DNA from 3 places in the Pseudoalteromonas sp. NZS71_1 genome. Region 3 is predicted to be linked to each of the others. Evidence: predicted binding sites of a transcription regulator. Region 3 holds the regulator's gene; each other region holds the start of a gene.
The links. The regulator ArgR, encoded in region 3, controls arginine synthesis, uptake and breakdown. The targets are predictions, from matches to a motif close to ANTGAATANNTATTCANT.
Positions count from the first base shown of each region.

Region 1: a site for ArgR is predicted at 1,952-1,969, ahead of argC (N-acetyl-gamma-glutamyl-phosphate reductase). Genes of this name have one in related genera too.
Region 2: a site for ArgR is predicted at 1,723-1,740, ahead of I6F43_RS13505 (OadG family protein). Genes of this name have one in related genera too.

Region 1 is NZ_JADYXM010000002.1:259,259-263,450, forward strand. It holds gene I6F43_RS04040 (ornithine carbamoyltransferase) at 1-15, opposite strand, end outside; gene argB (acetylglutamate kinase) at 23-790, opposite strand; gene argC (N-acetyl-gamma-glutamyl-phosphate reductase) at 791-1,801, opposite strand; gene argE (acetylornithine deacetylase) at 2,026-3,186, shown strand; gene I6F43_RS04060 (hypothetical protein) at 3,252-4,184, opposite strand.
Region 2 is NZ_JADYXM010000009.1:21,418-25,609, forward strand. It holds gene csrA (carbon storage regulator CsrA) at 1-192, shown strand; gene I6F43_RS13490 (YcxB family protein) at 243-710, opposite strand; gene I6F43_RS13495 (hypothetical protein) at 843-1,034, opposite strand; gene I6F43_RS13500 (DUF1328 domain-containing protein) at 1,093-1,266, opposite strand; gene I6F43_RS13505 (OadG family protein) at 1,786-2,028, shown strand; gene oadA (sodium-extruding oxaloacetate decarboxylase subunit alpha) at 2,040-3,821, shown strand; gene I6F43_RS13515 (sodium ion-translocating decarboxylase subunit beta) at 3,835-4,192, shown strand, end outside.
Region 3 is NZ_JADYXM010000005.1:171,403-175,594, forward strand. It holds gene I6F43_RS10160 (ABC transporter permease) at 1-467, shown strand, start outside; gene I6F43_RS10165 (ABC transporter ATP-binding protein) at 468-1,517, shown strand; gene I6F43_RS10170 (Dyp-type peroxidase) at 1,566-2,465, shown strand; gene argR (transcriptional regulator ArgR) at 2,473-2,940, opposite strand; gene mdh (malate dehydrogenase) at 3,166-4,098, shown strand; gene ispB (octaprenyl diphosphate synthase) at 4,185-4,192, opposite strand, start outside.

The DNA.
Region 1 (4,192 bases), on a different contig from region 3:
AAAATTCTCAAACATAATAAACCTATGGTGTAATCTTTGTTCCGACATGCTCACCTTGCAGCAGAGCAGTTAAATTTTCTGGCTTTTGCCAGCTGGAAATATACACACCGCGTCGTAAATGTTGGGCAGCGTGAAGGCTGGTCTTAACTTTGACCTCCATCCCGCCCACAATTACTCCATCTGTAATTAAAGTATCAATGTGTTTTGTGTCAAGTTGATGTAACGGTTGTTTATTTGCGTCAAGTACCGCTTCTACATCCGTCATAAAAATTAGTTCTGCATTTAAATTACTGGCAATAGCCGCTGCAGCTTCATCTGCATTTACGTTGTACCACAAGCCTTGTTCATCAAAGCCGATAGAGCTAACAATAGGTAAACGAGAAATTCTAAGTAAATCATTGATGATAGAATCGTCGTTACTTGTGCATTTACCCACTAAGCAAAGCGCTTTTAATTTTTGGGTTGCAGTCACACCCGCCTCAAAAAGACTTAAGCCGACAGGCTTATGCCCTGCGCTTATAGCTTGAGTCATTAATTGTTTATTAGCGCAACCTGCAAGCGCACCCACTATATAAGGCATTTGCTCTGCTGGACTAATACGTAAACCTTGGTGTTTAGCACTAGCAAAACCCGCTTGCTTTAGCCATGTATCTACTAAAGAACCACCGCCATGAACAATGACAAACTCATCATTTTTTTGCTCGCTTAGCACGTCAAATAACGCTTTTGCTGCATTTTCTGTATTAAGTACTGCACCACCGAGTTTAATAACCCACGTTTTTTTACTCATTTAAAACGCTCCTTTTAAGCCCGTAGTGTGATCTAAATTCATAGAAATATTAATACACTGCAAAGCTTGTCCAGCAGCGCCTTTTAATAAGTTATCAATGGCAGACATTACAATTAACTGCGTGCCTTGTTGCTGCCAACCAATATCAACAAATGGTTGCTTAGCAACACCTTTAATTGACGGTATTTTATCGCCTAACAAACGAATTAATGGTTCGTTAGCAAGCACTTGATAAGCAGATGCAACGTTTTCCTTGGTAACGCCTGGCTTAAGTTGTACATAAATAGTTTCTAAAATACCGCGCGCAAAGCTACCTAGATGCGGTGTAAATAATACTTTGTGGCCAAGGTGTTGTTCAATTTCAGGACCGTGGCGATGGTTAAACAAACCATAAGGTGCAAGCGATACCTCACAAAAATGTGTTCCTACACTCGCTTTACGCCCGGCACCCGTAACACCCGAAACGGCATTAATAATAATACTTTCGCTGCTCAATAAGCCTGCTTGTTTAAGCGGTTTAAGTGCATTGAGCGCCGCTGTTGGGTAACAGCCTGCAACAGCAATTAGCTTTGCGTTAGCGATAGCATCACTGTTCCACTCAGCTAAACCGTAAGCCGCTTCATTTAAAAGCTCTGGGTGTTGATGCTCAAAACCATAATAAGTAACGTAATCATCATTATTTGCTAGGCGATAGCCACCAGATAAATCAAATACTTTTTTACCCATAGCTAAAAATTGAGGCGCTAAATCAACACTTACTTTGTGATCGGTACATAAGCATACATAATCAGCATCACTTTGAATGTCATCAAAAGCTGATGCACTAAGAGGAAGTAAAGGACAATCTAGTAAGCCAAGGTGCTCTGGGTATAAATCACTTAGTAATTTATTTTTATCTAAGCTACCCTCAGATACATAACAGCCTGTTAAGGTAAGGTTTGGATGATTAGCAACTAAGCTTGCTAACTCTGCGCCGCTATAACCGCTTGCGCCAATAATAACTACATTCATTGATTACTCGTTATTTTAAAATTTACTGCTAAATATATATGTTGTTCGCTTAAACTAGCTAAGACGCTAAATTAAGACTTAATTTAATGAATTTGTAGATTATCGTCGCATTATTTCCATAGCTTTACTTTAATATATTTATGCTTAAAAAGTGAATTGATATTCATCATAAATACTTTTATATTGTTATGCAATTAAATTGAATAATAATTTTGGATTTTTTTATGCCTTTGCCTTCGTTTATTTCTATGTATCAACAATTGATTGCAGCCCCTTCTATTAGTGCAATTGAAGACAGCTTGTGTATGAGCAATAAAAACGTAATTGAACTCCTTGCGAGGTGGTGCGAAACACTCGGTTTTACGTGTGAAATTATTGAATTAGAAGGAGGTAAAGGCCGCTTTAATTTATTAGCAAAGCGTGGAAAAGGTGATGGCGGGTTAATGCTTGCGGGCCACACTGATACAGTGCCTTTTGATGACAGCCGCTGGAACCACAATCCGTTTAAACTTACTGAACTCGACAATAAATTGTACGGGCTAGGAAGCATTGATATGAAAGGTTTTTTTGCTTTTGTATTACAAGCAATTAGTGAACTTGATGAAAAGCAGCAAACTCAACCTATTTTAATACTCGCCACTGCCGATGAAGAAACAACTATGGCAGGTGCACAGCAAATATGTAAGCACCCTAATTTAAAACCTGCGCGTTGTATAATTGGCGAACCTACTGATATGACGCCAGTATTTATGCACAAGGGCCATATGAGTACAGCAATAAGAGTGGTTGGTCGCTCTGGGCATAGCTCAGATCCCGAACGTGGCCTTAACGCCATTGAAGTAATGCATAGAGTGATTACAAAATTGATGATCTTAAAAGAGCAATTAAAGCATAAGTATTCAATAAATCACTTTGAAATTCCTTATCCAACATTAAACTTAGGTAATATTCATGGTGGCGATAATGCGAATAGAATTTGTGGTTGCTGTGAAATGCATATAGACATGCGCCCATTACCAGGTTTAAGTGTACAAGAACTACAAGCATTAGTGCTTGATGCAACAAAAGAGATAAATCAGCAATACCCAAATGCGGTGAGCGTTATTGATTTACATGAACCAATCCCGGCATTTAGTGGTAGCACCGACAGTGCTTTAGTTAAAATGGCTGAAAAAATAGCGGGGCAAAAAGCGGTCGCGGTAAATTATTGCACTGAAGCGCCGTTTATCCAGCAACTCGGTTGTGAAACAATCGTAATGGGCCCAGGCTCAATTAACCAAGCGCATCAGCCTGATGAGTTTTTAGCGATGGAAAAAATAAAACCATCACAACAAATAATCACCAATATCATAAAAGCAAACTGCTTTAGCAATCAGAGTTACTAACTGCTTATAACAACACAAAATAATAAAGGCGCCAATTGGCGCCTTTATTAATACAAAACTAAGGCTTAATCACCTTTAACTTCTAAGTTAATAAACTTAACTAGCTCTTCAGGTTGCCCTACTAGCATCATAACTTGTTGGTTAATTTCCATCATAGTTTTACCTTCAGGTAGCTTTGCAGACACACTGAATGAATTTAAACCTTTAGCAAAGCTAGTTAAAGCCTCTGCAATATTTTCAGTTACAGGAGCTTGTTGTAACTGCTGCTCTAACATCATTTCCATTTGCTCTAGCGTCATGCCTTGCTTTTCAAGCTCACTTGATAGTAAGTCTTTTAACTTACCTTGGTTATTTAAGGCAAAGCTAACATTGCGCGGCTCTATCTTACTCATTGCTTGCATAACAAGTGTTTGCTGCTGTAACTCTTGCTCATAAGTAAGTGGCTGGTTACCCGCTTCTTGCTGCGCTTTACTAATCGCCAATGAAGCATCCATTAATGCTTTTGAATTAGCCAAGCCCATATCCATATTAAAACTAACAATGTCTTTTGCATCAAGCTTAACTACTACATCACTATTGCCAGACTCTTCATCGTAATCAAGTGATGAATGTAAGTCGTAACTTGCCGACGCGAGCATTTCGTTTGTATCAGCAGGTAATTTTGAAACAAAATCTTTATCAAACTGAAAGCTTTTTACATCAAATGATGTATGCGGTGATATTTTATCTGGCTCGTAACCAGTTATTTCAATGCTTTGAATATTAGCAACATTGTCGCCCTCTGGGCTTATTACTTCCATGTTTGTTATTTCTACGCTTTTTGAAATAACACTTGCCGATAAACCAGCGTATTTAAATGTAGCGCCAGTTTGCTCGCTTACTAAAGCAAGTTGCTTATCTACTTCTGCACGCACTTCTTGTGTAGCTACATAATTTGCATAGCTCACGCCACCAACGCCCGCAGCTACAATCGCTGCAACTATTACTAACTTTTTCATGTTATTTC
Region 2 (4,192 bases), on a different contig from region 3:
ATGCTAATACTAACTCGTAGAGTAGGTGAAACCCTAATGATTGGTGACGAAGTAACAGTTACTGTTCTAGGTGTTAAAGGAAATCAAGTTCGAATCGGTGTTAATGCACCAAAAGACGTATCAGTGCATCGTGAAGAGATTTACATGCGCATACAAGCTGAAAAGTCGAACCCTAATCCGGGCAATGCTTAATCAACACGTATACGTAGTTGAGTAATTAACTCAACTAGTCAAAAAGCCACTCACTGAGTGGCTTTTTTGTTTATAAAAACGAGTGTTTCTGGGGTTAGTATTTGTTTTGAAATGTACTGCATTCCGCTTTTATTTTTAATAATAATACCTTGCTGAGTATCTATTACTTCGCTTATGTCTTGCCAAGTTAGCTGAAAGCTTTTGTAATGATTAGCCGATTTAATGCCTTCTTCATCAAAGGTAAGTGTTACCTCAGAGCCTGACGCTCTGCTGAGCATTTGTCTGGTTACCCACCAAGGTCTGCGATAGTAAAAAGCGACGCACTCTAGTACACCTAGCATGATCATAAACGATCCTAAGTAATGATCGTTTAAAACATAAATGCCAAATAAACCAAGCGCAACGAGGAGTACAAGTAAAAAGTACTTAGGTTTGGCGCGCTTACTGTACGGGAGTGACTCATCAAAGCACTCGTAAAAGTAAGGTTTATCTAGTGTGTAGGTTGTTGTAAATGCCATATTGCCTTGCTTTAAATATCGTTTTTTTTATTTTAACAAGCTAACCGCTAAATGAGCAGCTTTATAGTCAGTGATTTTATTACAGACACAAAAAAACGGCCCTAAGGCCGTTTTTTAGCGATACAAGAAGAATTAACAGTTAGTTTCTTCAGCGTTTACGCCTTCTTTAACATTTTCACATGCATCTTCTACTTTGTTTTGCACGTCAGTTACTGCTTCGTCAATACGTTCGCCTGCGTCTTCTGCGTGATTGTCTTCACAACCCATGATGAAGAAACTTGCGAATAGACCGATTAGTGCTGCTTTTACAGTTGTTGAATTCATAATGTAATTCCTTGTAAGTATTAATTAAATTTTAGTGTTTGTTAGTTGAATGCTTTATCTACCTGGGTGATTTACCACGTAGTGCACCTGAAACTAATGAGATCACTAAAAGTACTAAAAATATAAAAAATATAATTTTTGCTATACCAGCTGCGGCACCTGCGATGCCACCAAAACCTAACACTGCAGCGATTAAAGCAATAACTAAAAATGTAATTGTCCAGCGTAACATTGTTTTCTCCTTGGTTATCAAATTTGCTCACAATAACTAATGCCAGTTATATGCCAAAGTTTATTTTTGTTTTATATCAGGTAGTTATGGTTTTTAACTGTGTTTTTAGTTATTAGTTAGTTAGTAATTTTTACGCTTTGTTATGTAAGTTATTCACACTGTTACAAGTTACCGGTAAATATTCACTAAAAATAATGTTTTTGGTAAGACCAATTAACAATTGATGTGTGTTTTTGTACTTATTATAAAATTTGGCGGTTATTTTTATTAAGTTGAATAGTTAATTAACAACTTCCATATAACTATTAGCTATAGTCGTTATTTTCTGTATGTATTGTAGGGCGCATGATTGCTGGGTTATGGCATGTAAATTTGTTGAGTGTTATGTTGTTTATAGTTTAATTGGTTTTACCAATTTACAAGATGTAGACAAAGCGACTAGTTTTGTTATTATCCAGTGAATAAATATTTAATTAAATCGATTTTTTATTTTCGATATGGGTTTCAAGGGGGAGAAAAATGGATATAGGTGCTCTACTCACAACGGCTGGTAGCTTAATGCTAACTGGTATGGTTGGGGTGTTTGTATTTCTGTCGATATTAATTGGTGCAGTAACGCTTATGTCTAATTTGGTGACGCGCTATAGCGAACCAGAGGCATCACCAGCTAAATCACCGTCTTTTAAATCTCAAGGTGTGCCTAATGAGCACATCGCTGCTATTAGTGCTGCCATTGCTCAGTACAAATCAAATAATAAATAAGGGGCACACACATGGCTAAATTAAAATTAACAGAATTGGTATTACGCGATGCGCACCAATCATTGCTCGCAACACGTATGCGCCTAGACGATATGCTACCTATTGCTAGCAAGCTAGATGATGCAGGTTATTGGTCTATTGAATCGTGGGGCGGTGCTACATTTGATTCGTGCATTCGTTATTTAGGCGAAGATCCTTGGGAGCGTATTCGTGCGCTTAAAAAAGCGATGCCTAATACTAAACAGCAAATGCTATTACGCGGTCAAAACCTATTAGGCTACCGCCATTACGCTGATGATGTAGTTGAAAAGTTTGTAGAACGCGCACATAAAAATGGCGTTGACGTATTTCGTATTTTCGATGCAATGAACGATGTACGTAACCTAGAAACAGCGATTAAAGCGGCTATAAAAGTAGGCGCACATGCTCAAGGTACTATTTCGTACACAGTAAGTCCTGTTCATACGCTTGATATGTGGCTGACTCTTGCTAAGCAATTAGAAGATTTAGGCTGTCACTCAATTTGTATTAAAGACATGGCGGGTTTATTAAAGCCGTACGATGCTGAAAAACTAATTAAAGCACTTAAAGAAACCGTATCGGTTCCTATTGCTATGCAGTGCCACGCTACAACAGGTTTAAGTACTGCGACTTATCAAAAAGCGATTGATGCAGGCATTGATATGCTTGATACCGCTATTTCATCAATGAGTATGACTTACGGACACACAGCAACTGAAACTATTGTATCGATAGTTGAAGGAACTGAGCGCGATACCGACCTTGATTTAAACCACCTAGAAGAAATTGCTGCTTACTTTAGAGATGTACGTAAAAAATATGCGGCATTTGAAGGTAGCTTAAAAGGGGTTGATGGTCGTATTTTACTAGCTCAAGTACCAGGTGGCATGCTTACAAACATGGAAAACCAACTTAAAGAGCAAGGCGCGGCAGATAAGCTTAATGAAGTTTTGCTTGAGATCCCACGCGTACGTGAAGATCTTGGTTTTTTACCTTTAGTAACACCCACGTCGCAAATTGTAGGTACTCAAGCAGTACTTAACGTGCTAACCGGTGAGCGTTATAAAACAATCACTAAAGAAACTGCTGGCGTATTAAAAGGTGAATATGGCTTAACACCAGCACCAATGAATAAAGAGCTACAAGAGCGTGTGCTTGATGGAGCAGAGGTTATTACTTGTCGCCCTGCAGATAACATTGCACCAGAGCTTGCAACGCTTGAAGCTGAATTATTAAAAGAAGCGCAAGAGCAAGGTTTAACACTTGCTGATGAGCAAATTGATGACGTACTAACTTATGCATTATTTCCACAAGTTGGTTTGAAATTTATTAAAAATCGTAATAACCCTGATGCATTTGAGCCTATTCCTACCGTTGAAGATAAGAGCAATAAGGCAGCACCAAAATCGGGATCAAATAATAACAGCGTTAAAGCTGAGCAATACAGCGTAAAAGTAGATGGTAAAGTTTACGACGTAGTAGTGGCGCAAGGTGGTGAGCTAAAAGAAGTAACATTAAAAGACTCTGAGCACATTCCTCAGTCTGCTTCAGTTGCATCGGGTGAAACACTTAATGCCCCTTTAGCCGGTAATATTTTTAAGATTAAGGTAAAAGCTGGGCAAGTTGTTAACGAAGGTGATGTAGTGATTATTATGGAAGCCATGAAAATGGAAACCGAAATACGCGCAATGCATACCGGAACTATTGCCGAAGTGTTGGTTGGTGAAGGCGATGCCGTAACTACCGGCGACGCTATGATTGCATTAGCTTAGGAGCAAATAGAGGATGGACGGTATTTTAAACCTCTGGAATGCGACCGGCATTGCTAACTTTACAATCCCATCGTTAATAATGATTGCGGTAGGGTGTTTATTACTGTTTTTAGCGATAGCTAAAGGCTTTGAACCTCTATTATTATTACCAATTGGTTTTGGTGCAATTTTAACAAATATACCTGTGGCGGGATTGTCAGACCCAGGTGGGCTTTTGTACTACGTTTATTACGTGGGTATTGATACGGGGATTTTTCCGTTATTAATATTTATGGGAGTAGGGGCGCTGACCGATTTTAGCGCACTTATTGCAAATCCACGTATGTTGCTATTAGGTGCGGCGGCACAGTTTGGTATTTTTGCTACATTGT
Region 3 (4,192 bases):
TTACGTTATTAGAGAACACCATTAACACAGCGCTCGAGCCGTATAATTTAGATATTGGCTTGCTGCTTACAGGTAGCATTCTTACTATTATTATTGCTTATATTGTTAGGTTTTACGCCATTGCACACGGAGCAATTGAGTCGAGTTTTTTACGTATTAGCCCATCACTTGATATGGCAAGCCAATCAATGGGTAAAAGCCAAGGACAAACACTGCGTTTAGTGCACCTACCTTTACTGCGAAGAGGATTGCTTACTGCTGCGTTATTGGTATTTATTGAGTGCATGAAAGAACTGCCGGCTGCGCTATTGCTCAGGCCGTTTAATTTTGAAAGCTTAGCTACTCATGTATTTCAGTATGTGAGCGACGAGCAATTAGAGCTTGCTTCTATATCGGCATTATTTATTGTTATTGTTGGGTTTATTCCTTTGTATTTTATTAATCGTTCTATGGAGCAGCGTAGTTAAATGAGTAGTTTAATTTTACAAGGCGTGAGCTATCACTATAACGGCACAAAGGTTATCCACAATTTAGATTTAACAGTGGGTAAAGATGAAATTGTTTGCCTACTCGGAGCTAGTGGGTGCGGCAAAACGACCACGTTAAAAGCGATTGCAGGTTTAATTGAAGCTAAGCAAGGGTCTATTTTTATAGACGGTAAATTAGTGAGTGATGAGCAATCGTTTGTCTCGCCTGAGCACCGTAACATCGGCATGATGTTTCAAGATTATGCATTGTTTCCGCATTTAACGGTAGCAAATAATATCGCATTCGGGCTTAGTAAAATGAGTAAAGCTCAAAAGCAGCAACGCGTTGATGAAATGCTTAAGCTGGTACATTTAATTGGCTGTGCTGACAGGTTCCCGCATCAGTTATCGGGTGGTCAACAGCAGCGTGTAGCTATTGCTCGTGCATTAGCTTATAAGCCTAGTTTATTGCTACTTGATGAGCCCTTTTCAAATATCGACACACAAGTACGCTTTGAATTAATTGCCGATATACGTCGAATTATTAAGGCAACTCAAGTGTCTGCTGTGTTTGTTACACATTCAAAAGAAGAGGCGTTTGCGTTTTCAGATACACTTGCCATTATGCATCGCGGTAAAATTGAGCAACAAGGCACGCCCGAGCAGCTTTTTGCAGCTCCATGTTCAAAGGAGGTTGCAGAGTTTCTGGGTCAAGGCATATACTTGAGCGCAGAAGTATTAACAGCAACTGAATACAAAACACCATTTGGTTTAGTCGAATCTTATATTGAGAGTAAGCAAAACGTAAGCGTAGGGCTTATATATGTGCGCCCTCATCAAATAGAATTAGTGGCAGATAACCAAAGTGACAAACTCAGCAAGCGAGCTACAATCATAAGTCGTCGCTTTATTGGTTCGGCGTATGTTTATTCACTTGTTATTGATAAACAAGAAATTGAAGTTGCTGCACAATATGGCCAGTCATTTGAAAATAATGAACAGGTTATAATAAAAATAAAACCTCACACGGTGAATTTTTTCGAATCTTAATTAATTTGTTATTCGCTGTGTTTTTATCTGTAAAACTAAGGAATAACAATGGCGCAAGCGCAATCAGGGATTTGTGCTGAAGCAAACTTACACGGTTTGCACTTATTTTTTAATGTGTTTGATGGTCAAGATGAATCACTTCGCGCAAAGTTAAAACAAGTAAGCGCTATTGAAGAAGAATTTAGCGATCAATTTTCAGAATCAATGCTCTCTTGCATGGTTGCTATTGGTGCGCAATATTGGCCGCATATCCTCCCTGAATACATCCCAAGCGAATTACAGAGCTTTCCTAATATAAACCATAGCGATCATCAAATGAGCGTACAACCGTGCGATTTATTTGTGCAAATTCGCTCTGACCGTGAAGACGTTAACCATTTATTTGCGCTGCAAATTTTAAAACTATTTGCTCCCGATGTTGAGCTGGTGGAGCAAATTCGTAATTTTCGCTTTTTAGATGGTCGTGATTTTAATGGTTTTATTTATGGTGGCGACACCGCACATGGAAGAAAAAAGCGCGCTACGGCTTTAATTAGTAGCCCTGGCAATTTTGAAGATCAGGGGAGTTATATTCATGTACAACGCTATAAGCATGACTTAACTATGTGGCAGCACTTATCATTGAGCGAGCAAGAACAAATAATGGGACGTACGCGCCTTGATAACACGCTAATTACCCCTGCGATCGAAACCAGCCATGCTTCGCGAAGTGAGCTAAAAGACGAAGACGGACAACCGCTATTATTAAATCAGAGCATGCCTTATGGCGATGTGTATGAGCAGGGAATGTTATCAATTACATGCTCTTGTACGGGCACCGCATTTGAAAAAGTACTTAATAGTCGTTTAGGGGAAGGGGATTGTTACGACCACTGGCTTGATTTTACTCAAGCCGATATGGGTTCTGCTTTTTTCGCGCCTTCAGTCGGGTTTTTAAAACAAATTTAGTTTGCTATTAAACCGTATCAAATAAAATGCGAACACGTTCAAGTGTTACATCTATTTCAGATATTTTAGCAGGAGCGATAAAAATAGTATCGTCGCCTGCAATTGTTCCTAGTACGCCATCTGCTTTACCTAATGAATCTAATAAACGAGCAATAAGCTGAGCGGCGCCTGGACTGGTACGAATAATGATCATCATTTCGTTGTGCATAATGTCGATTACTAATTGGCGTAATGGGCTTTTAGCCGTAGGTACACCCATTTCAGCAGGTAAGCAGTAAACCATTTCTTGTTTGGCGTTACGTGTGCGTACAGCACCAAATTTACTTAACATGCGCGATACTTTACTTTGGCTTATATTGTCAAAGCCTTGATCTTTTAATGCATCAACTATTTCGCCTTGAGAGCCAAAATTTTCTTCTTTTAATAGTGATTTAAATGCTTTTACCAGTGCTTCTTGTTTATCTTGTGGTTGCATAGTCTTTATTCGTTTTTGTTATTTATGCCGCAAATTCTACACAAAAATGAATAATTATGCAGCAGTTGTTTAGTTAACTTGCCAGTTTGATGCGTTAAATCACAAAAGTTTACGACTATGGTCGAAAATATACTTGAAATAGACAGGATAAATTTGTTTTTAGTCGCTAATTTCATTATCTTAAGAGCCACAAATGTTTCCTACCTCAAATTACGGAGAATTCCAATGAAAGTTGCTGTATTAGGTGCTGCAGGCGGTATCGGCCAAGCGTTGTCTTTATTATTAAAAACAGGCTTACCAGCTGGCTCTGAATTATCACTTTATGATGTTGCACCAGTAGTACCAGGTGTTGCGGTTGACCTTTCTCACATCCCAACAGATGTTAAAGTAGCAGGCTTTGGCGCAGACGAATTAAACAAAGCGCTTGAAGGCTCTGACATCGTTCTTATCCCAGCGGGTATGCCACGTAAACCAGGTATGGATCGTGCTGATTTATTTAATGTAAATGCTGGTATCATCAAAACTTTAGCAGAAGGCATTGTTGCTAGCTGTCCTAAAGCGTTAGTAGGTATTATTACTAACCCAGTAAATGGCACAGTTCCAATCGTTGCTGAAGTATTCAAAAAAGCAGGTACTTACGACGCTAAACGCGTATTCGGTATTACTACGCTTGACGTTATTCGTTCAGAAGCATTTGTTGCTGAACTTAAAGGCGTAGACGTAGCAACTGTGAAAGTACCAGTAATTGGTGGTCACTCAGGCACAACTATTCTTCCTCTACTTTCTCAAGTTGAAGGTGTTTCTTTCACTGATGAAGAAGTTGCTGCACTTACTCCACGTATCCAAAATGCGGGTACTGAAGTTGTAAATGCTAAAGCAGGCGGTGGTTCAGCTACGCTATCTATGGGTGCTGCTGCAGCTCGTTTTTGTATGTCTTTAGTTAAAGGCCTACAGGGTGAAGAAGTTGTAGATTACGCTTACGTTGCTGTTGAAAATGGCGATGCAGAGTACTTTGCACATCCAGTACGTTTAGGTAAAAACGGCGTAGAAGAAATTCTTTCTTACGGCGAACTAAGCGCATTTGAAACAAAAGCAAAAAATGACATGCTTGAAACACTGAAAAAAGACATCAAAGAAGGTGTTGATTTCATGGCGTAATAGCCAAAGTAGAATAACAAAAAAGCCTGCATTTGCAGGCTTTTTTATTGCTCAGAATTAATTTCACACTGTGTAACTAGTTAAAACTAGTGGT